DNA from 3 places in the Vibrio sp. Vb0349 genome. Region 1 is predicted to be linked to each of the others. Evidence: predicted binding sites of a transcription regulator. Region 1 holds the regulator's gene; each other region holds the start of a gene.
The links. The regulator CRP, encoded in region 1, controls carbon source genes, mostly activating them, when cyclic AMP is high. The targets are predictions, from matches to a motif close to TGTGANNNNNNTCACA.

Region 1 (7,336 bases):
ATTGATGTAACGAACATTGCTGAGTTACCAGATGAAGAATACTTCGGCCCACTTCTGCAAGTGGTGCGTTACGAAGGGTTAGACAAAGCCGTGGCGCTAGCAAACGATACGCGCTTTGGCTTATCTGCTGGTTTGGTCTCAACCGACGACCAAGAATGGGAATACTTCGTTGACCACATTCGTGCAGGTATCGTGAACCGTAACCGCCAGCTCACTGGTGCAAGCGGTGATGCGCCATTTGGTGGTCCGGGGGCGTCGGGTAACTTGCGCCCAAGCGCTTACTACGCAGCAGATTACTGTGCGTACCCAATGGCATCAATGGAAGGTCAAGAGACTGTCTTGCCTGCAACATTGAGTCCAGGTGTAGCGCTATAAGTTTTAATAATAGAGTCGCAACTATGCATTGCGGCTCACCTTGCCGGCGCATCATTTAGGTATGGGTTGTAGTGATCGTTGGCAGAACACGAAAAGTGAGCAAAGACTCGGAAAAGCGTGTTGACTGACTGGCATTTACCGTCACAGGTTGATGGTTGCTCGTTCATTATTCTGGACAACTTTTGTTGTGAACGAGCAGCCAACTTCCGCTTACCTTTAAACTCTACATCTCGTAACAAGGAGTCGTTATGACGCCCGATGTGTTATTTGAATCGCTATGGCAAGATTACATTCAACGTCTTTGCCCTTCGGCTGCTAAAGTGCATCAGCTGCTTCAAGAAGATGAGCCTCTGATTAATGATCATATAGCTTTACGTACCTTCAATATCGCGCCTCTTGGTATTGAAACTCTAGCTAAGCCATTTGTAGCTATTGGTTACAAGGCGTGTGGTGATTACGTTTTCGAAAGCAAAAAGCTGGTTGCTAAGCACTATGAGCACCCAGATCCGAAGCAACCTAAAGTATTTATTAGTGAGCTAAAAGTTGAAGAGTGCTCGTCTGAGCTACAAGAGATTGTGAAAAATTTGGTGGCACAAGTCGATGCTGACAAGCTGAACGATAGCGCATTCTTACATGGTGGACGCTTGTGGGATTTAAGCTTTGCTGATTACCAAACGTTGGCTAAAGAAAGTGAGTACGCATCTTGGCTTGCGGCGCATGGTTACGGAGCAAACCACTTCACGGTGAGCGTTAACCAGCTCAATGAATATGAAGAAGTGAAGCAGGTAAACGATCATCTGCGTACCGCTGGGTTTACCATTAATGAAAATGGTGGTGAAGTGAAGGGCACTCCTGAGGTGTTGCTAGAGCAGTCATCGACCATGGCAGATAAAGTAGCGGTTCGTTTTAGCGAAGGCACTGAAATTATCCCTGGCGGGTTTTATGAATTTGCTAAGCGCTATCCGATGGAAAATGGTGATTTGTACCCAGGTTTCGTGGCCGCTTCAGCTGACAAAATCTTTGAAAGTACGAATGGCTAAGTTTTAGGGTTAACCTGTTAAGCTTACTCATTAGTGTTCGCTGCACCCTATCTCATTTGGTCATGAGTAAATAAAAAGCCACCAATGTTGCCATTGGTGGCTTTTATAGTTTTGTTCGTGTCACTCTAGTTCGAGATTAACGAGTACCGTAAACCACGATGGTTTTACCGTGAGCAGAGATTAGGTTCTGCTCTTCTAGCATCTTCAAGATACGACCTACTGTCTCACGAGAACAGCCAACAATTTGACCGATTTCTTGACGAGTGATCTTGATTTGCATGCCGTCTGGGTGAGTCATTGCGTCTGGTTGTTTTGCAAGGTTCAGAAGCGTCTGAGCGATACGACCAGTTACGTCTAGGAACGCCAGGTCACCCACTTTTTGGCTAGTTACTTGAAGACGACGAGCCATCTGCGCAGAAAGACGCATTAGGATGTCTGGGTTTACTTGGATAAGCTGACGGAACTTCTTGAAAGAAATTTCAGCAACTTCACAAGGAGATTTAGCACGAACCCAAGCTGTGCGCTCTTGGTCTTCCTCGAATAGACCAAGTTCACCAATAAAGTCTCCTTGGTTTAGGTAAGAAAGGATCATCTCCTTACCTTCTTCGTCTTTGATAAGAACCGCAACAGAACCTTTAACGATGTAGTACAAAGTTTCTGCCTTTTCGCCCGCGTGAATTAGCGTGCTCTTTGAAGGGTACTTATGAATATGACAGTGTGAAAGAAACCACTCTAATGTTGGGTCGGTTTGAGGTTTACCTAGAACCATAATATCTCACTTCCTCTGCAGGGTACGCTTGCGCTATCCATATTTTAGCTAAGCCTGAATTAGGCCTACTAGAATAAGAGCACTTTTTATATGCTGCAAGCTCTCTTGTGTTTCGGTAAGAAATAGTATCCTTTTTCGAAAACGATTTCTTGATTTTAATCGTGCCATGATTGAGATTTTGTAAGCAAAACTGTGCACATGATCACGGTATGAAAAGTAAACATCTTCGCAGGCAGGTTTTTAGCCAATTTTCCCTGTTTCGATGAGCTGTTGTAGGATAGGCCGAACTATGAGCTCCATTGCAAAGCTCATCTTACCGCCGGGTACGACAATCGTGTTGTGGCGTGACATGAATGAGCCATCAATCATGGCCAGCAGATATGGGAAGTCGACATTCTTGATACCGCGTAGGCGAATCACCACAAAACTCTCATCCAAACTAGGGATGCCTTTTGCATTAAGTGGGTTGGAAGTATCAACGGTCGGTACGCGCTGGAAGTTGATGTGAGTACGAGAAAACTGCGGAGTGATATAGTTGAGGTAATCGTCCATGGATCGCACGATTGAGTCCATTACCGCTTCACGCGAATGGCCGCGATCGCGAGTGTCACGTACGAATTTTTGGATCCACTCTAAGTTCACAATCGGCACCATGCCAATTAAGAAATCCACATGTTGAGCAACATTAACATCGCCATCGACCACGCCACCATGTAACCCTTCATAAAACAGCACGTCGCTGTTTTCGGGTAAGTCTTGCCACGGTGTAAACGTGCCTGGCATTTGATTGTAGGGAACCGCTTCGTCAAACGTGTGCAGATAACGGCGCACGCTGCCAGTGCCGTCATGCCCGAACTTACGGAAAAACTCTTCTAATCCCGGGAAGTCATTAGCTTGTGGGCCAAAGTAGCTAATGTGTCGACCTTGCTCGCGGGCTTTGCGAATTTCGATGTCCATTTCTGGGCGAGTAAAGCGATGGAAGCTATCGCCTTCAACCCATGCGGGTTTAACGTTCATCATATTGAACATTTTACGGAAGGCTTCAGATGTAGTGGTCGTGCCGGCACCGGACGAACCAGTAACCGCAATAATTGGGTGTTTAGCTGACATGACAAACCTTGTCGAAAATTACTTACCTGTAATGTGCAGTAGAGTTACTACTGCACGGTCGATATCCCACTATAGCACGTAACAATACCTTGTCATCGAGTGGGATACGGTAAAATGTGAAGGGTCTAAAATTTTGTTTTATGCTGAATATCGACGGTTTCGTGTAGCTCAGAGAACACGATAACCGCTTCACCTTTTTCCAATTGAGCTTTAACTTGATCAATTTTGTCTTGCAAAGAAACCTCGACGGTTCCGTAATCCGTTCCTTCGCGTAAGACGAATTCACGAATTAAGTTTTCCAATGTTTCCGGCGCAATGTCTTGCCATGGAATGATCATAAATACCTCTAACTTTTATGATGAGCGGCTAGTTTACTGCGTTCGTTGCTTGGATACAGCAGAAAGGTAATCTGCGGCGATACTTTCGTAATACGCAGGCAGCGCTTCCTCCAACCAAAACTTAGGTTTTAACGCCGTTCCTGTCAGGAAGCCAACATGGCCACCGTGTTCAAAGAGACGGTAATCAATGTTATCTGGCAGAACAAACTTCGGGATCACATCGTCGGTCATGAACGGATCGTCTTTGGCGTGAATGATCAGTGTCGGTAGCGTGATCTGTTGTAATTTACTTAAGCCAGAACATTGATCGTAATAATCTTGTGCGTCTTTAAAACCGTGCAGTGGTGCCGTGATCAAATCATCGAATTCATACAGCCGTGTGACACGTTTTATTGAGTTGTAGGACAGCGCAAGCTCACCATGCAGTAGATGATGCTTTTGTAACGCGTTACGTTTCAGTGAAGAAAGCAGGTAACGGCGATACACTTTTGAAAAGCCTTGTTCTATACGGTTCGCACACGCCGCTAGGTCTAAAGGCGCTGAGATAATAGTCGCTGCATTCAAAATAGGGTGGTCTTTATATTGGGCTAAATAATTCGCCAACATGTTACCGCCAAGAGAAATACCAACTGCAACTTTGGGATTATCAGGAAAACGTTGTTCAAGGTGCTCTAGGAAGTAACGAGCATCCGTCACTTCTCCCGAGTGATAAGCTCGTGCTTTTTTGTTTGGTTTACCGCTGCAGCCACGAAAATGCATCATCACCGACAGCCATCCAGATTGAGCAAATGCATTCATTAGCCCATTGGCATAAGGGCTATAGAAGCACCCCTCTAACCCATGAAATAAAACAAAAATCGGCTTTTTTTGTGCAGGCTCTTGGGTTGGGTCCTCGCTCCACGCGAGATCGAGAAAGTCGCCATCGGATGTATCGAGGGTTTGCCAAATCGGCGTAAATAACGCTTTTTTGCGAATAAAACGCGGCAAAAGCGTTTGGAGATGCGGGTTTTTGATCCCGGCGGCTGCGAAAAATTGTGTCATACCTAACTGCTCTTATGCGGTCCTTCGGTGTCCGTTGAAGAACTTATTAATATAATCCTTTATAAAGATTATAGGTATTCTACAGATTTATGGGCGTTTTGGTGGTTGAATGTTTGGCACCGGAATAGCAAAGGCTTGCTGCAAATGCTCCCCACCGAGTTGACGACAGTATCTCAACGTCAGTGGGTCACCATCATTTTTGAGTAGTGCAAGTGAGTTAATGCAGTCCACCAAATCCGCTTGTTGCTGCTTTTCTAGTTGCAGCTCAAACTGCAAGGTCTCACGATACAAAGCGTCATTGACTTGAGACTTAAGGTGGCGACGAAGGTCGCGAAAGGAGTGAAGTAAAGTTTCGCTCCTACCTAGACAGTCTTGCACCAAGGGCCAGTCTTTTTCTTGGAAAATGAGTTGCTGCTCATCGAGCCATCTGAGCAGCAGGAGTAGGTTCACGTTACCGTGGTAGTTGTTCTGTAATGATAAACACGCCTCTTTCACTTCTCGCACACCATAAAATTGCAGACTAAACTGCCAAAGGTGTTCTAGGGTGAGTGTGTATTCAGCGTGTTGATTACTCATTGATTAAACTCTAGCTCCATCTGCTCCAACGTTTCTTGAGCAGACATCCATTCCATTTCAATTTCTTCGAGCTCAGCTTTACTGGAAGCTTGAAGTGCCAGCACTTGGTTAAGTTTAGCTTTATTTTCGGCCGCATACAGTGAGTTGTCCGCCAATTGTTCTTCAGCTTCGGCCAGTGCAGCACCTAACTTATCCATTTTATTTTCTAGTTGTGTCAGCGTTTTGCGAATTGGCGCTGTCTGTTTTCGAAACTCTGCATCGCGACGTTTTTGCTCTTTCTTCGCAGCTGCGCTGTTGGCCGTATCTTTGCTTGGCTGCGCAGCCTGCGCTTCTTTGCGTTCCGCTCTTTGTTGTTCGGTTAACCATTTATAATAGTCATTTAAATCACCGTCGAACGGAGCAACTTGTCGATCATGCACTAAATACAAGTCATCGGTCGTAGCGCGCAGTAAATAGCGGTCGTGCGAAACAATCACCATCGCACCTTCGAATGTTTGCAGTGCCATCGTAAGTGCTTGGCGCATGTCCAAGTCTAAGTGGTTGGTCGGTTCATCAAGTAGCAACAGGTTTGGCTTTTGCCACACAATTAAAGCCAATACCAAACGGGCTTTTTCGCCACCAGAAAACGGCGCAACTTTTTCTAGTGCTTTGTCACCTTGGAAGCCAAAGCTACCTAGGTAATCACGTAGCTGCTGTTCGGTTTGATCGGGTGCGATTTGCATCATGTGTTGCAGCGGCGTTTCTTCAGGATGAAGTGTTTCTAACTGGTGCTGAGCGAAGTAACCAATTTTCACGCCTTGTGAGTAAGTTAGGTCACCACCTTGCGCGTTAAGTTCACCAGAGAGCAGCTTGATTAAGGTCGATTTACCCGCACCATTACGGCCGAGTAGACCAATACGACTGCCAGGAACCAAGTTCAAGCGGATCTTCTCTAAGATCAGGTTGTCACCGTAACCTGCAGATACTTCATCCATCATCATGATTGGGTTTGGCAGCGCAGCTGGCTCACGGAATTGGAAGCTAAATGGGTTATCGAATTGAGCTGGCAGTGCTTTTTCCATGCGCTCCAAAGCTTTGATACGGCTTTGGGCTTGGCGTGCTTTTGATGCTTTGTAACGGAAGCGGTCGATGTAGCTTTGCATGTGCGACATCTGCTTCTGTTGCTTTTCAAACATCGCTTGTTGCAACACCATCTTTTGTGCGCGTTGGTTTTCGAATGACGAGTAGTTACCCGTGTATTCGTTCAGCTGCTGATTCTCGATGTGAATGATGCGACCAACGATCGGATCCAAGAAGTCACGGTCGTGCGAGATCAGAATCAGCGTGCCAGGGTAGTTTTGTAGCCAGCGTTCAAGCCACATCACTGCATCTAAGTCCAAGTGGTTGGTTGGCTCATCGAGCAGTAATAAGTCAGAACGACACAACAGTGCCTGAGCTAAGTTTAAGCGCATACGCCAGCCACCAGAGAACTGGGTCAAACTCCAACTCATTTGCTCTTGGCTGAAACCTAAACCATCGAGCAGTTCTGCCGCGCGAGCGCGAATGCTGTAACCACCAATGGTTTCAATTTTACCGTGTATCTCGGCAACTAGGGTTCCGTTGTCTTGTGTTTCTGCTTCAGCTAACTGCTTTTCGAGAGCGCGGTACTCGCGATCACCATCAATGACGTATTCCAGTGCAGTGCGCTCTAGCGCAGGCGTTTCCTGTGCGACCCAGGCCAACTCCCAGTGTTGAGGTTGGCTAAATGAGCCAGCATCAATTGACAGTTCATCTTTCAGTAGGGCAAACAGCGTTGATTTACCGCAGCCGTTTTTGCCCACAAGACCGACTTTATCGCCAGGGTGAATAGTCGCAGAAGCTTGGTCTAAAAGAGGTTTACCGCCACGCAGTAACTGAATATCAGAGAAGGTAATCATAAAGTTTTCATTCACTTTGCGCAGTGCGCGTTGCTTGGTTACATAGCGAAGTGGTTTCAATCGTTTTTAAAGCCACTTGGGTATATATCTAGCGGTGAATAGTAGGGGTATTGGCCGGAAAAGTCGATTGATTCGCTTTAATTGCATTATGCTGTACAAAAAAGTATAACA
Region 2 (7,336 bases), on a different contig from region 1:
TTGATGCCTATGGCCCTGGCAAGTTAAAAGCAGTGTATCGAGGAAACGGTATTCCATTGCCTTGGGGTAACATGCGCAAAGTGAACGACCCTTGCCAGCACTGGGCGGTATTCCGACGCCTTTCCCAGCCTTTGGATACAAGTTCAGCGCAAATTTCGATTTTAAATGTTGGCGACGAGCCACGTATCTACTGCTGCGAATCGGTCAACGTATTTGATCCTGCGGGGAATAATCGCGTGCTATGTGCCGGTATTGATCTTAACCCTGCCATTTCTGCACAAGGTGGCGATGCCGTTTCCATAGCGGAAGAACTTAAGTCCCTTTGTGTCGCTTCCGGCGGAAGTAGTGTTATTCCTCCCCACATCAAAAAAGACTTAACGACTATCGCTAAGATATTAAACATCAACTGGATAGAGCGCGGGATTCAAACCCAAGCAAGGTTAATCTGCTCCAGAGGGGCGGTTTGTCCAAGACAACCTAGTTGTTACAGCAAGTGCGAAGAAGCTGATGAGACGGGCAACGATGTGGATATCATCGGGCTTTAGAAAGAAAAAACGCCAATCACAATAAACGTGATTGGCGGTATATACTTGTGAACAATTTGTATTCACTAACAACGTCAGTTGGCTAGGTGACCCTCGGCTTAATAAGGGTCACTCTAAGTAAAGCACGATGCGTGCCAACTTTAAAAAAGCCGTTTTTTAGTAGATCCAGATGCATATCGTTGCTTTATTAACCATTAATTTCGCAAACTGCATTTGCAAAATGCAACATTATGCAAATATGCCACTAAATGCACTGCTAATAACGACTCTCTCAGCAAAGTGTCTGTGAACATATGAAGTCACATATTCTTGCACCTCAATGATGATGAGATTTCGGGATCCCAACTTTACCATTCCTCTAACCCCTTATTGAAACTGGGTTCAGGCTCATCCGCCATGCTTTTGTTGATACATTCTCTCATCGGCTATTTTCATCATTTGCTCAGGAGATGACATTTGCGGGTCAAATATCGCGTACCCAATACTGGCTTTCAAATAGATAAGCGTTTCATCGTAAATGACGGGCGTCGAGCATAGCGCTAATCGAAGTTTTTGTAGAAGGGACTGAACATTTTCTTCCGTTCCAGGGTGATGGACTACAACTAAAAACTCATCACCGCCCATTCTGGCCACGATGTCTGATTTACGCAGAGAGCTTTTTACCCTTTCAGCCGTAGCGATTAAAACTTTGTCACCTGCGTCGTGACCATAGGTATCGTTAATGTGTTTAAACCTATCTAGGTCAATATTAATTAAGGCGAAGCTATAACGCTTTTTATAACGTTTCGCTATTTCGAACTGCTGCTTGTAAAACTTCATAAAATAGCGACGGTTTGGTAAATTCGTGAGTTCATCGTGTAAAGCTCTGTCATCTGCAATGGTATACAGTCGATAAATGGCGAACAGCGCGAGGCTAAGTGCGAATATAATGGGATAGCCGATTACTCTAGCTAAATGCAACTGATGCCAAGAGATTTGGCGATCAGCTTTGCCTCCAGAGAAAACCACCATACTCCACCCACCATAAGGAAAATGAACCATCTCTTTTGCATATACCATGCTATTTACACTTTGCGCGCCAAAGAAAGCATCACCAAATGAGCCACCGCTATCGTAACCACGGATCATTAAAGGGTAACGATACGAGAAATCAATTACGCCGGTTTCTCTCATCAGAGCATCGAAATCAATCACCGCACTGATCACTCCCCAGTAGTCCTGATTCATTGGAGGATCAAGAAAAACAGGCACACGCACGATCAAACCTCGGCCACCTTGAATCAAAGTCACTGGCCCTGCGATGAAAATTTCTTGTACATCCTTGGCTTTTTGCACCTGTACCCACTGCTGTGGCACTGCGCGGTAATCAAGGCCGATTAGGCGCTCATTACCTTGGCGTGGAAATACATGACTAATTACATCATTTTTCGCGATACCGATGATTGTAATATGTTTACTTTTATTTAGGATTCGGTGAGCGGCGATACTCAATTCTTCTTCTTGATTTTTAGGAAGTAACGTAATGAGTGTCGCTAAAGTACTGGCTTTGTAGATATCCGCCATAAGTACCGCTTCCAAATTGGAACGGAGAATGGAAAGTTGTTCTTTGGCCTCAACTTGAACTCGCTCTTTGTGAAGCTCTTGCTGGTTTCGATTTAACAGCTCAATAACCCCAATACACAAAGCGAAAAAGGTGAGGAAGAACAATGCAAAATAGCATCGCTTTCTGGGTAAATAACGCATTTTCTCCCCACAACTCGTATACAACTACGAGATTTTTTATTTATTGTTAAAATTCTTATTATCACAAGAATAACCAATCATAATCAGAAAGGTAACAGTGATTGACAACTTTTATGTTTTAGGTGTGAGATGATGCATCAACAAGGCGATTTATTTGGCGGCGATCTATGGCAAGAAGTAGAAAGAGGAAAACTTTATTATGATCCTCATTTTCTTAACCATCTTGAGGCGGATAATTACTTTGACCAACTTCGAAAGACACTGCCATGGCACCAAGAACACATTACTATGTTCGGCAAGTCAGTACTTCAACCTCGCTTACAAGCGTGGCACGGTGATGCAGCATATACTTACTCAGGCTTAACCATGCAGCCTCACCCTTGGACTCCTGAGTTAACTCAGCTGAAAGTGCGTTGTGAATCAGTTGCTGATGTCACTTTTAACTCTGTTCTCGCTAACTTATATCGACACGGCCAAGACTCAATGGGCTGGCACCAAGATAATGAACCAGAGTTAGGTAGAAACCCTGTTATCGCATCTTTGAACTTAGGTGAAACACGTCGATTTTTGCTTAGAAATTTACATTGTAAAACTGAGATTGAATACGAGCTTTCTCACGGCTCCTTACTGATTATGGCTGGCGAGCTACAGCATCACTGGAAGCACTGCGTACCAAAAACCGCGAAAACCAAAGATGAACGTATCAACCTGACTTTTAGGCAAATTTTTAACTATTGACTCAGCTTTTACATTCTCAATTAATATTGATGGTAGGTTTAGGTTCAGGACTTCATAGGGAATGGATTTATGCGTATTAAACCTCTTAGCTTAGCGGTCTTACTCTCTTGCTCACTTACCTTTGCAGCTCAGGCATCACAGGAAGAGGTACCGCTTCTCGATAATACTCAATCAGCGCAGTTGATTCGTAGTACCTACGAACAGGAACTGTTCACTTTCCCGGCGTTTAAAGAGGGCCATTTTGGCTTACGCATGTACCGCCAAACATTAGATGAGAAATATCACGCTGCCATTTGGACCGACATGGCACAAGTAGCCAGCCGGTTAAACCAATTTGCTAATGAAGTTGTTGAACCAGAAGACATCATTCTCTATTCATCTCAAAGGCTGACCACGTATCAAGAGAAAGAAACCGAACGAGGGCAGCGACGCTATACCGTGACTAAACACCATCCTGAGTACCTTTATCTTGGTGTGGATTTGCTTGGCGCATTGGCAAGAGCAAACGAATACGGCCTAAAGCATAAACAAGACAAAACGCTGAGAAAAATTATTAGGCGCTACGATTTCTCGCGTTACGTTACGGACAAAGAGATGATAGAAGCATGGGCAGCTCAGCTTGCAAACCAAGTCTACTGGCTTCGTCAGTTAGGAGAGCAAGATGTGGTCGAGGAATTCACTCAAACCTTCCGGAACACCTACCCCGACGATAAAGATAAGATGCTTTCAGCTCAGCAGTATTGGAACAAACTCTATGGTATGACGCACATCATCTTTGCCGATTCACAGTATTATCAGGAGCGAGTAAGCGAGAAGAAACACCAATGGATTTATGATTACTTTCGCAACAACATCGACACTATACTACTGCGCGCCAAAGAAGACGTGATTGCGGAAGTCGGCATTTCGTTTTTGTTAGCAGGCTTGGACCATGATCCGGTCGTAAAGAAGACCCGCCAAGCCATTCGTCACGCAATCAACGCAGAAAAAGGGATGATTCCGTCGGTCGACGGTAACTTTGATCTCAAGTACGGCGAACACCGTAACGTACTAGCCATCATGCTGCTCGATTGGAAAGGGGTACATAAAGCGCCAACTTATCAAGAGCACCCAGAGGCTTTTAAATCGATACCTTACGGCTTAATGCCCAAGCCTTAGAAATAACAAAACCCGCCATTTAGGCGGGTTTTTAGTGTGTATCTTCAATCTAAATTAGAGAGAGATAAAAATGCCCGCTAAGCACGCACTCATCAGGTTAGCGAGTGTACCAGCAGCAACCGCTTTTAGGCCTAGACTTGCAACATCTTTGCGGCGCTCAGGTGCCATCACGCCGATAGAACCCAACTGAATCGCAATTGAGCCAATGTTCGCAAAACCACACAACGCAAAAGTGATAATAATTTGAGTATGCTCAGACAGTGTCGCTTTGTGCTGCACAAAATCGATAAACGCAACAAACTCATTCATCACCACTTTCTGACCAATGTATGAACCCGCAGCTAGAATTTCGTGGCTTGGCACACCAATCAACCATGCGAGAGGTGCAAACAAATAACCAAAAATCGCTTGTAGCGTTACGCCAGAGAAACCAAATATCTCACCCAAGTTTTCTAGCCCCGTGTTCACCATCGCGATAACACTCACGAAAGCGATAAGCATGGTACCAACAGCAACGGCAACTTTCATACCGCCCATGGCACCGCTTGCTAGCGCATCAATAACGTTACTTTCTTCTGATTTATCTAGCTCAATATTGTTGTAATCGCTTGGCGTTTGACGCTCAGGAACGATGATTTTTGCCATCATCAAACTACCTGGTGCTGCCATAAAGCTTGCCGCGATCAAGTATTTGAGGTCGACACCCAAACCAGCATAACCACCAAGCACACTGCCCGCCACTGAAGCCATACCACCAGCCATCACGGCAAACAGTTCAGAGCGAGTCATGTTAGAAAGAAATGGACGAATAAGAAGTGGTGACTCGCCTTGAGATAAGAAAATGTTCCCTGTTGCAACCAAAGACTCTGCTTTACTCGTACCCAAGAACTTCTGGATAGCGCCGCCAATAAATTGAATCACTTTTTGCATAATGCCCAAATAGTAAAGGGCGGAGATAAGAGCACTGAAGAAGATGATGATAGGAAGGACACGGATAGCGAAGATAAAGCCAGAAGAAGCGAGGTCACCAAAGAGGAATTTAATCCCTTCATCAGCAAAGCTGAGTAGCCCCGCGACACCATTACTTAAACTCGCCAGCGCCGCTTGACCCAACGGGAAATAGAGCACCAAAGCAGCAAACCCCATTTGTAGCATCAAGGCGCGAGATACAGTTTTCCAATTAATGGAAGAACGACCCTCAGAAAGTAGGAAAGCACAACCTAGCAGTGCAACAATACCAAATAGACTAAATAGAACACTCATGAGCTGGACCTACTAAACGTTGAAAAAGAAAAAAGAGCCAAAGGAATTGGCAGAAGAAAGGGACAACGCAGCGAGTGATAACTCACTTTTAGATCCAGAATGTAGACAGAACGAATAGTTCGACATCTTATTTTTACCTTATACAAGCAATTGAACTTAGCTGGTCCGGTCCGTGGGGTCATTCACTGCTGGCGAGCATGTTGCTTGGCCTGCTCCATGTGACGGCTTGTATGGGTAAGGGTCCTGAACAACTAAACCCTAATTCCCGCTTAAACGGGACGCAAGTATAGCCAACAAAAAGAGATATTCATCACATTTATTTACGCAAACGTTCAAGCGTTCAAAATTTAGGCAAAAGTACTCTTTTGTCGTCATACCATTAATAAAAGTAAGGGAATAAGGATAGGCGTTGATGGTAAAAAACATAAAAGTGACCAATAAATATGCAATCAAACTCGAAAGAGCCAAAATTCGTCATTTTGCTCTCGCCAACAGGTGGATTTTGGTTATAATTCGCGTTGCTTCTTTCGAGGCCTCTGAGTATTCAGAGCATCATGATGCCGAGATGGTGAAATTGGTAGACACGCTAGCATGAGGTGCTAGTGCCTTTGGTGTGAGGGTTCGAGTCCCTCTCTCGGCACCATTATCCTTCTTCCCTAATTTTGTTCGAGTGTAATGCAAAGTTCTAAGCAGGCAAGACAGTCTACAGATGCTAACCAACTTCTGAGTGAGCTTGCGGTTCACGCTTTATTACACCTGCACTTTAAAATTCACGCGTCCTCGCATGGCCTCTCCCTTAAAGAACGTAATGACTTACTTCAGAAATGGCTGAAACCAAAACTGAAGAGTAATCGCTATAAGCTGATTAAAAAGCCGTTAAAATCTTTGACTCAGCAGGCAAAAGGTGAGAACGGAAATCTGGAAGAATTACTCGAGCGCTGCGTCGGTGCAGACAAACCCAGAAATCCTCAACCCGATCTAGATAGCTACTTGCTGCTGATCAACGAGATTGAGAAGAAACTGGGGACTACCGTGTTATTATCGCGACCGGAAGACGTCGACTTATCTCACGACCAACACGGCTGTTTGCTGTGTGTGCTTTCTGAGAACTTAAATCAGCACTTCGATGATAATAACGCCCTAATCGCTCCTATTTCGATGCTGTTCCGCGGACCAATGAGTCAACGCTCACTTTTTCTTGGCAGCATTTACGCCAGTGGTACCTTCAATTATGAAGTGCAGTATCAAGACGACCAGTTCGTTCGCATCACATTAGAGTTAGCGTAACTGTAACGCTAAGAAATAAACGAATCGAAAAAGGCCGTGAAACTCGCGGCCTTTTGCTTATCTAGATTTAAACTTGAGTTAATCGATCTCTTTAAATCGAGCAGTAAAGTGGCGCAGCACTGGTGGCTCGTACTCGAAAGTGAGCCCTTTTAACTCATGTGCACGATTTTTCAGTTCGATAATCGCATCCGCAATGTAATCCATATGATCGTTTGTGTAGACACGACGTGGAATGGTCAAACGCATCAACTCAAGCTCTGACGCTTTTTGTTTACCCGTTTCCGGATCTCGACCAAGCAGCAACGATCCTATCTCTACTGCTCGAATACCCGCTTCCAAGTACAAAGCATTACACAATACCTGCGCAGGAAACTGATCCGCTGGAATATGTGGCAAAATCTTAGCGGCATCCACAAACACCGCATGACCACCCGTTGGGTATTGAATCGGAATACCGCCTTCACGTAAGCGCTCACCTAAGTATTGAACTTGGCTAATTCTATAGTGAAGAAAATCCTCATCCGCGGCTTCATACAAACCGCGAGCGAGCGCTTCCATATCACGCCCAGCCATGCCGCCGTATGTTACAAATCCTTCCATGG
Region 3 (7,336 bases), on a different contig from region 1:
AAGCACAGTTGCAAAGTACAGGTGGTCATACCTTTTAATCTAATTGTTACGTATCGAGTTACATACAAATCACTGAATTTACGACAAGTTCTATGTCAAGTGTCTGTTAAATAACCAATATCTGATATTTTTATTAAATAGTGTTTAATGTTGATATTTAAACTACTTTTAGTTTTATAATCTGGATGTTTTTCCTGATAAAGATGAAACAAAAACAAAAATATCAAATTTCTGGTGTTTAACAATAATTTACGTAGTGCTATTCCTTTTGTTCGCCAAGAAAAAAGTTGGCGAAAATCATAAGCTTGTCATACACTTCCTGATGTAACCCCGATATGTTGTTGAATTGGTAGGGTAAAACTGCTCTGGCGCTACACTAACGTAGCATTGTTTAACATAGCTTTGAGGAAAGTTTTATGGCGCTCACAAAAGCCGAACTGGCAGAAAACCTGTTTGATAAATTAGGATTTAGTAAGCGGGACGCCAAGGAAACGGTGGAAGTGTTCTTTGAAGAGATTCGTAAGGCACTGGAAAGTGGCGAACAGGTAAAACTGTCAGGTTTTGGTAACTTTGATCTTCGTGACAAGAATGAACGACCTGGTCGTAACCCGAAAACTGGTGAAGATATTCCAATTACTGCTCGACGTGTAGTGACTTTTCGCCCGGGTCAGAAGTTAAAAGCTCGTGTAGAAAACCTGAAGAAAGTACAGTAAGCCGAATAAATGGATCACGCTAAGGCGTGGTCTTTTTTTGCGTAAAATTCGTGTGCATACAAATGAAAACCACCGCAATGCGGTGGTTTTTCTGTTTATGAGAGACGCTTAATGATATCGGTTACGCCGCTTCTAGATGCGTTGTTAAGTATGGTTGCCATGCTTGTTGGTACAAGTTCTTAGACTGTGTACGCATGTTGCGAATAGAGGCAAGCTCTATTTCGCTTAGCTCACGTTTTTCCAACATCGCTTGACGTTCTAGTTTCTGGATTTTTTCGTATAGGTCGTGTTCGGGACCGCTTTTTACATCTGCGATTGCTTTCAAGTGCAGTTGAACTTCGGCTACTAGGTTTGTTTTTGGTAAACGAACGAGCAAGTTCAAGTCTCTATATCCTGAAGGGCCAGGTTTTTTGAATCGATTTTTTACTTTCACAATCGTTGTTTCACGCTCTAACGTTTCATAAATGGAGACTAAACTCGCGACGTCTTCAGCTACAATCGTTGCACGTGCTAGGTCAGTAATACGTTCAACTTTCCCATCTAACTCTAAAGCTATCTTTTCTTCTGCTCGTTGTTTGGATTTCACGCCTGCGAAGTATGGCTGAGCGTCATTAAGAAGTGCGGTACTTTTACAGATAGTTTCAAGTTCAAATTGCGCTTGGTGAGCTTTGCTGTAAAGAATGTCGAAGTCAGAATATGGCTGAGTTGGTGTGGTGTCGATTGACTGAATGCCATATAAACCGCTAAGGCTGTGTTTAAAAAGTTTCGAACAAACTTCGTTTTGGCTGGTTGAACGATTTTGTTCGCCACTAGGCGCAGGGGTAATTGGAAGTGCGGCAAATGCCGGTGCACGGCTAAGTACCAAAAGCATCAATGCTGTAGTACGAAGAAATAAGCTCATTCACTCTCCTTAACTTGCTTGTACTTAGAAAATAGGGAACATAAAGGTCGCTAAGTTCGGCAAATCAGGTACTAACTTATAAATGGGGCCATTACGAAAGATTCCAAGGTTTCAGTTTTATCTTGAAGTAGAATCGTGCGTTAGATCACCATTTCTCTTTTCTTTATTCTGATTATCAGATAGAGGCGCGTCTCCTATGAGACCGATTACATCCTATCACCGCAGTATTAACCAAAGATGAACGGCATAGACAAATTGAAAAAAAACGTTAGTCTTACCTCTCAAAATGAAAACAGCCGACAAGTAGAAAGTAAAATGAGAGACCAAGAATTTTGGCATAACAAATGGGCCAGCAATCAGATCGGATTTCACTTGGAAGATGTAAACCCGCTATTACCAGTATATTGGAAACACACTAATCCAAAGCGTGAAGATAAAGTGTTAGTTCCTTTATGTGGAAAGTCAGAAGACTTGATTTGGCTAGCGATGAAGCATGATTCGGTTGAAGGTGTTGAGCTAAGCCATATTGCTGTGCGTGCCTTTTTTGCTGAACATTTTTACACGCCAACGGTAACGCCTCTTAATGGCAAGCACGAGCTTTATCAATTTGATGAGCTCTCTATTTATACTGGGGACTTTTTCACTGCACCACTATCTCAAGCCGATATCATTTATGATCGCGCCGCGTTGGTTGCTTTACCGCAAGATATGCGAGAGGAGTATGTAGAGCGTCTCAAGCAACTGCTGAACCCAGGCGGTCGTATTTTGCTTGTTACACTCAACTATCCTCAAGAAGAGATGGCGGGGCCTCCATTTAGCGTGCCGGTCGAAGAGATTGAGCAGTTATTTTCAGGTTACAAAGTTACTTGTTTGAACGTAGATGAAGCTGACGAGAATCATCCTAAAATTGTGAAAAAAGGCTTAAGTCGCTTCTCTGAAGAAGTGTACTTAATCGAGAGTGAATAGGCTCTCTTCGGTTTGGAACACGAAATAGCGCAGCAATTTGAGCTGCGCTATTTTTGTATGAGTGGTTCGTATTTAATAAATGATATTCACTTTTGAAGCACTTTCAACAGCATCTTGAACGGCTTCTTCGGTGGTTTTTCGTCGCGTAAGGACAACACCTAAACGGCGGCGGCCATCGATTTCTGGCTTACCGAATAGACGAACTTGTGTTTGAGGTTGAGCTAAAGCTTTGCTTAGGTTTTCAAAGCGAATGTTTGTGGAAGTTCCTTGTCCAAGAATAACAGCAGACGCAGATGGGCCATATTGCACAATATTATTAATTGGCATTCCGGTAAACGCGCGCACGTGGAGAGCAAACTCAGACATTTCCTGCGAAATCATTGTAACCATACCCGTATCGTGAGGGCGAGGAGAGACCTCATTGAAAATGACTTTATCGCCTTTGACAAACAGCTCTACACCAAAGATGCCGTAGCCACCGAGCGCGTTTACCACTTTCTCAGCCGTGTATTCAGCTGCTTTTACTGCGTTTTCTGACATAGCTTGCGGTTGCCATGATTCGCGGTAGTCGCCATCTTCCTGACGATGACCAATTGGAGCACAGAAATGCACACCGTCAACGGCTCTGATGGTCAATAAAGTGATTTCGTAATCGAAGTCGATAAAACCTTCCACGATAACGCGACCTGCACCCGTACGTCCGCCTTCCTGAGCGTAATCCCATGCTTTTGTAACGTCGTCTTCGGTCTTGATAACACTTTGCCCTTTACCGGAAGAGCTCATCACTGGCTTCACCACGCACGGAATACCCACATGTTCAACCGCGGCTTTGAAGTCTTCAAAGTTATCTGCAAAACGATAAGGTGAAGTCGTCAATTCCAGTTCTTCTGCTGCCAAACGTCGGATACCTTCACGATTCATTGTTAGCCTGGTTGCCTTAGCGGTTGGAACAACATTCAGTCCTTTTTCTTCAAGCTCTACCAGTTTGCCGGTTGCGATGGCTTCAATTTCTGGTACGACGTAAGTAGGTTGTTCCTTCGTAATAACTTCTTCTAAGGCGTTCCCATCTAACATGTCGATAACATAACTACGGTGAGCGACTTGCATCGCTGGAGCATTGGCATAGCGATCACAAGCAATCACTTCTAAACCAAGTCTCTGGCATTCAATGGCGACTTCTTTACCGAGTTCGCCAGAGCCTAAAAGTAATACACGGGTAGCATTTGCGCTAGTTGCAGTGCCAAACATAGTGTTCCCTTACAAAATAGAGTGATGAGACAGAAATTGCAGGAGATCATACTGAAGTTTTATGACAAAGCAAACGTTTGCTTTTGGTTTTTAGGTAATAAAAAAGCTCTACATGTTGTAGAGCTTTTTGTTGAATTTGTCGTTTATACGTTGACAAAACTAAGCGGAATATCTGGATTCAACGCTTCCAACGTTGATTGCGTATCGGCTAAATGACTGATCTTACCTTCTGAGTTCTCTACCAATGCAGCGGCTTTGATGCTGTCAAAGGTTTCACCCGCAAGTAAAACTTGGATTAGCGCAACTTGTAGCGGTGGCAAGCTAGGATTAAACGCTGCATTTTCTGCATAAGCGCCTTGGAATACACGACCGCTAGTCATCTCTAATGCTAAACCACTCAAGTTGTTGGTGTATGGAGAGTGGCTCATGTTCATCGCTTCAACTGCAGTTTGGATGAGTGCGTCTTCATCATCACATGAGAATTGGTGTTTAACTTCTGCCATTAAGCCGGACTCGATACCGAGATCATTTGGTCCAAAGGCTTCAGGCAGGTATTCATGAAGTGACTTTTCTTCGCGTTCTGGGAGCTGGATTTTAAGCTCGTTTGCGGTAGATAACTCATTCATGAACTGGCGGCAGTGACCACATGGGCTGAAGTTGATAGTGATATCCTTAACACCACGTTCGCCTTTCATCCAAGCATGGCTAATCGCAGACTGCTCTGCGTGAACCGTTTGACCCAACTGTACACCAAAGAATTCCATGTTGGCACCGAAGTAAAGGCGACCTGAAAGACCACGAACGATAGCGCCGACATAAAAGTCAGAAAGGGGAGCATAGGAGTACGCTGCGGCAAAAGGAAGTAGCGCAACACGAAGCTCTTTGTCTGATAGACCGGTAGCTGAAAGCAACTGCTCAAATTGTTGAACTGAAAGCGTAGCATCAAAATCATCAGCTTGGATGATAGGAGCAAGTTGTTTGGAAAGTGCTTCTGGAGCGCCTGCTAGCGCCTGTTCAATGCGACTTTTCATGTTGAATCCTTGTTATTGCATGGACAGTTATTCTATGTGAAAGATAGAAATGTTCCGTGCGTTAGATCACGATAAGTAATGCAATTGATAATTCTGTTACATAATTAGAGTGAGCTCACACATGTATTCGATTGCACAGGTGTGAAGCGTTATCTCCGTCTCACAATTAACCATATCAGTATATATTCATATGACCAAGGAGCAGGAGTATGTTACTAACGCGACTTTTACCGCTACGCTACTTTATACCTACGTAATCTAGAGCGAGTGGTAGCACCTAGAATGCTCATGCTATGAATGTATATCTCAGTCAAGTCCCTTCACGATATTACTGGGTGAGTTTGATAGATAAGATAGGGTTTTGAAAAGGGATAAGTAAGAAACGGAAAGGCTACGGCCTGCCGGAAGGAGGGCAGACCGAGAGCGCTTAACTATTGATATAGCCAGACCGCCAAAGCAAAAAAACTTGGAGCCAAAATAGAAGTTATGATCCCACATAAAACCAATGCGAGTGATGAGAACGCGGCATCTATGGGCTGTTTCTCTGCACAAGTAGCGGTGCCTAAGGCATGAGAGACTGTACCCATTGTCAGACCACGTGCAATCGGGTGTTTAATTCCAATTAAGTTGTAAATTGGGTATGCCAAAATCGCGCCCAATAAACCAACAATCAGAACCAAGATCGCCGCAACGGCAGCTTCACCACCGAGGTGACTCGAAATTTCCATTGCTATTGGCGTAGTGACGGATTTACCCACTAGACTTGCGATTAAACTGATATCTGCTTTGAAAGCGACTGCGATCAAGGTGGTTGTCATCATCGACATCACACTGCCTACTGTGCAAGCAAAAGTGATGATTCGCCAGTTTGCTTTAATCTGTGGTAGTTGTTCATATAGCGGGTAAGCCAGAGCAACTACGGCTGGTTGAAGTAAAAAACTGATCCCTTCGTTATCCGCATAATACGTTTCAAACGGTACATTTAAGTAAGTAAGCAAAGGAATGAGCACTGCAATACTGATCAGCAAAGGATTTGCTAGAGGATTATTCACTTTGATTGCGATTTGGCGCGCGACAAGAAAAACCGCAATGGTAACAACTAACCACATATCAGTGCTTCTCCTTTAGCAAGTAGTCCAGCAGCCAAGCGAGGCTGACTAGTACAATGAGTGAGCCTCCAACTGCGCTAGCAATGATAGGGAGGGCATTAGCGAGTAGCATATCGAAATGTTGCATTAATCCCACGCTAATAGGAACGAACAACAAAATCATGTAGCGGATAAATAGCGTGGCGCCCGGTTTGACCCAATCGACCTTTACAAGCCCAAGAGTCATAGAGAAAAACAGTACGAGCATACCGATGACACTTCCTGGGACGGAAACGCCAGTGAACTTTTGAATGGTAATTCCGATGCCAAGTGCCCCCATGATGAGGAAGATTGAAATGAGCAGTTGGATCAGTTGTAAGAATCGTTCTTTAATCATTTTGACAGTATATAAACAACAAGCACACCATAAGGTGCGCTTGTATTAGGAGGAGTTAAGAAGCTAAGCTCTCTACATAACGGTACACGGATTTTAATATCGCAATCTTCTTTTCGTCACTTTCATGTTCGTGAACTAAGTTTTCTAAATTCAGCATGTACTCTTCAATTTGGCTTTCAAACACTTCTCGACAGTGTAATGCCCAGCGTCTTTGTTCTTGCTCGTCTAATGTGCCTGGGAAGTTACGCGCACGATAGCGGAACAATAGAGGTTTAATGCGCTTGTCATCAAATTCAATGTCTAATGCAGCAAGATTATTCGGATCGGTTTCGCGAATGATATCCATAGCTGCGCGATCGGCTGGAGAAAAGAACCCGTCGTAAAGTTGTGTATCGACGTCATCACTTTTATCGAATTTGCGCTCGACTGAAAAGAGGCTAATCAGCTTTTCTCTAATTTCAGGATGTTGGCGCAACAAAGCGAGATTGGCGAGACATTGTTGGCGATCAATGCCAATAGACTCTGCATTTTCAGCCGTTAACGTTTTTGCAGGGGCGAGAATAGGGCATTTGTTCAAATGAACTAGTTTAACTGGCACTGGTAGCAATTCACCAAGATCTTCGCGCTTCGTGTAGAGTCTTTCGTGCAGCTCTTCTGCGGATAGCTCAAGAATAGGTTGAGGGTCTTTCGCTAAATCGATGGTGATAACGGCGTTATTATTGGTTGGATGCCAAGCAACAGGCACAATCCAGCTAGTGTACTGGCATTCGCGCCCTAGCATGCCTGAAACGTGCATCAACGGTGTCATGTTGACGATGTCGACTAAATCATTGAGCTTGCGCTTTTGGCGCATAGAAAAAAAGTAATCAAACAATTTTGGTTGCGCTGCTTTTACTTTCTTTGCCATTTCGATAGTCGCAACCACATCTGCCATGGCATCGTGCGCGTTACTATGTTCTATGCCGTTAGCCACGGACAAATGTTCTAATTTA

Region 2: R7Q47_RS08025 (NupC/NupG family nucleoside CNT transporter) is a predicted target of CRP. The motif match lies at 5,519-5,534, and genes of this name have one in related genera.
Region 3: cdd (cytidine deaminase) is a predicted target of CRP. The motif match lies at 4,964-4,979, and genes of this name have one in related genera.

The regions. Positions count from the first base shown of each region.
Region 1 covers NZ_JAWOTS010000027.1:11,993-19,328, reverse strand. Annotated here, with positions in the region: gene astD (succinylglutamate-semialdehyde dehydrogenase) at 1-375, shown strand, start outside; gene R7Q47_RS20005 (DUF1338 domain-containing protein) at 624-1,415, shown strand; gene crp (cAMP-activated global transcriptional regulator CRP) at 1,552-2,184, opposite strand; gene R7Q47_RS19995 (phosphoribulokinase) at 2,425-3,294, opposite strand; gene R7Q47_RS19990 (YheU family protein) at 3,420-3,632, opposite strand; gene R7Q47_RS19985 (hydrolase) at 3,666-4,673, opposite strand; gene R7Q47_RS19980 (TIGR02444 family protein) at 4,761-5,249, opposite strand; gene R7Q47_RS19975 (ABC transporter ATP-binding protein) at 5,246-7,165, opposite strand.
Region 2 covers NZ_JAWOTS010000005.1:59,809-67,144, reverse strand. Annotated here, with positions in the region: gene R7Q47_RS08045 (DUF3612 domain-containing protein) at 1-545, shown strand, start outside; gene R7Q47_RS08040 (diguanylate cyclase) at 933-2,288, opposite strand; gene R7Q47_RS08035 (alpha-ketoglutarate-dependent dioxygenase AlkB family protein) at 2,421-3,026, shown strand; gene R7Q47_RS08030 (DUF3541 domain-containing protein) at 3,096-4,184, shown strand; gene R7Q47_RS08025 (NupC/NupG family nucleoside CNT transporter) at 4,239-5,447, opposite strand; gene R7Q47_RS08020 (hypothetical protein) at 5,860-6,042, shown strand; tRNA gene R7Q47_RS08015 (tRNA-Leu) at 6,007-6,090, shown strand; gene R7Q47_RS08010 (DUF2913 family protein) at 6,123-6,734, shown strand; gene R7Q47_RS08005 (tryptophanase) at 6,813-7,336, opposite strand, start outside.
Region 3 covers NZ_JAWOTS010000002.1:256,799-264,134, forward strand. Annotated here, with positions in the region: gene ihfA (integration host factor subunit alpha) at 417-713, shown strand; gene R7Q47_RS04435 (phosphoribosylglycinamide formyltransferase) at 835-1,614, opposite strand; gene R7Q47_RS04440 (thiopurine S-methyltransferase) at 1,930-2,580, shown strand; gene purT (formate-dependent phosphoribosylglycinamide formyltransferase) at 2,653-3,828, opposite strand; gene cdd (cytidine deaminase) at 3,972-4,859, opposite strand; gene R7Q47_RS04455 (LrgB family protein) at 5,291-5,968, opposite strand; gene R7Q47_RS04460 (CidA/LrgA family protein) at 5,970-6,344, opposite strand; gene sbcB (exodeoxyribonuclease I) at 6,400-7,336, opposite strand, start outside.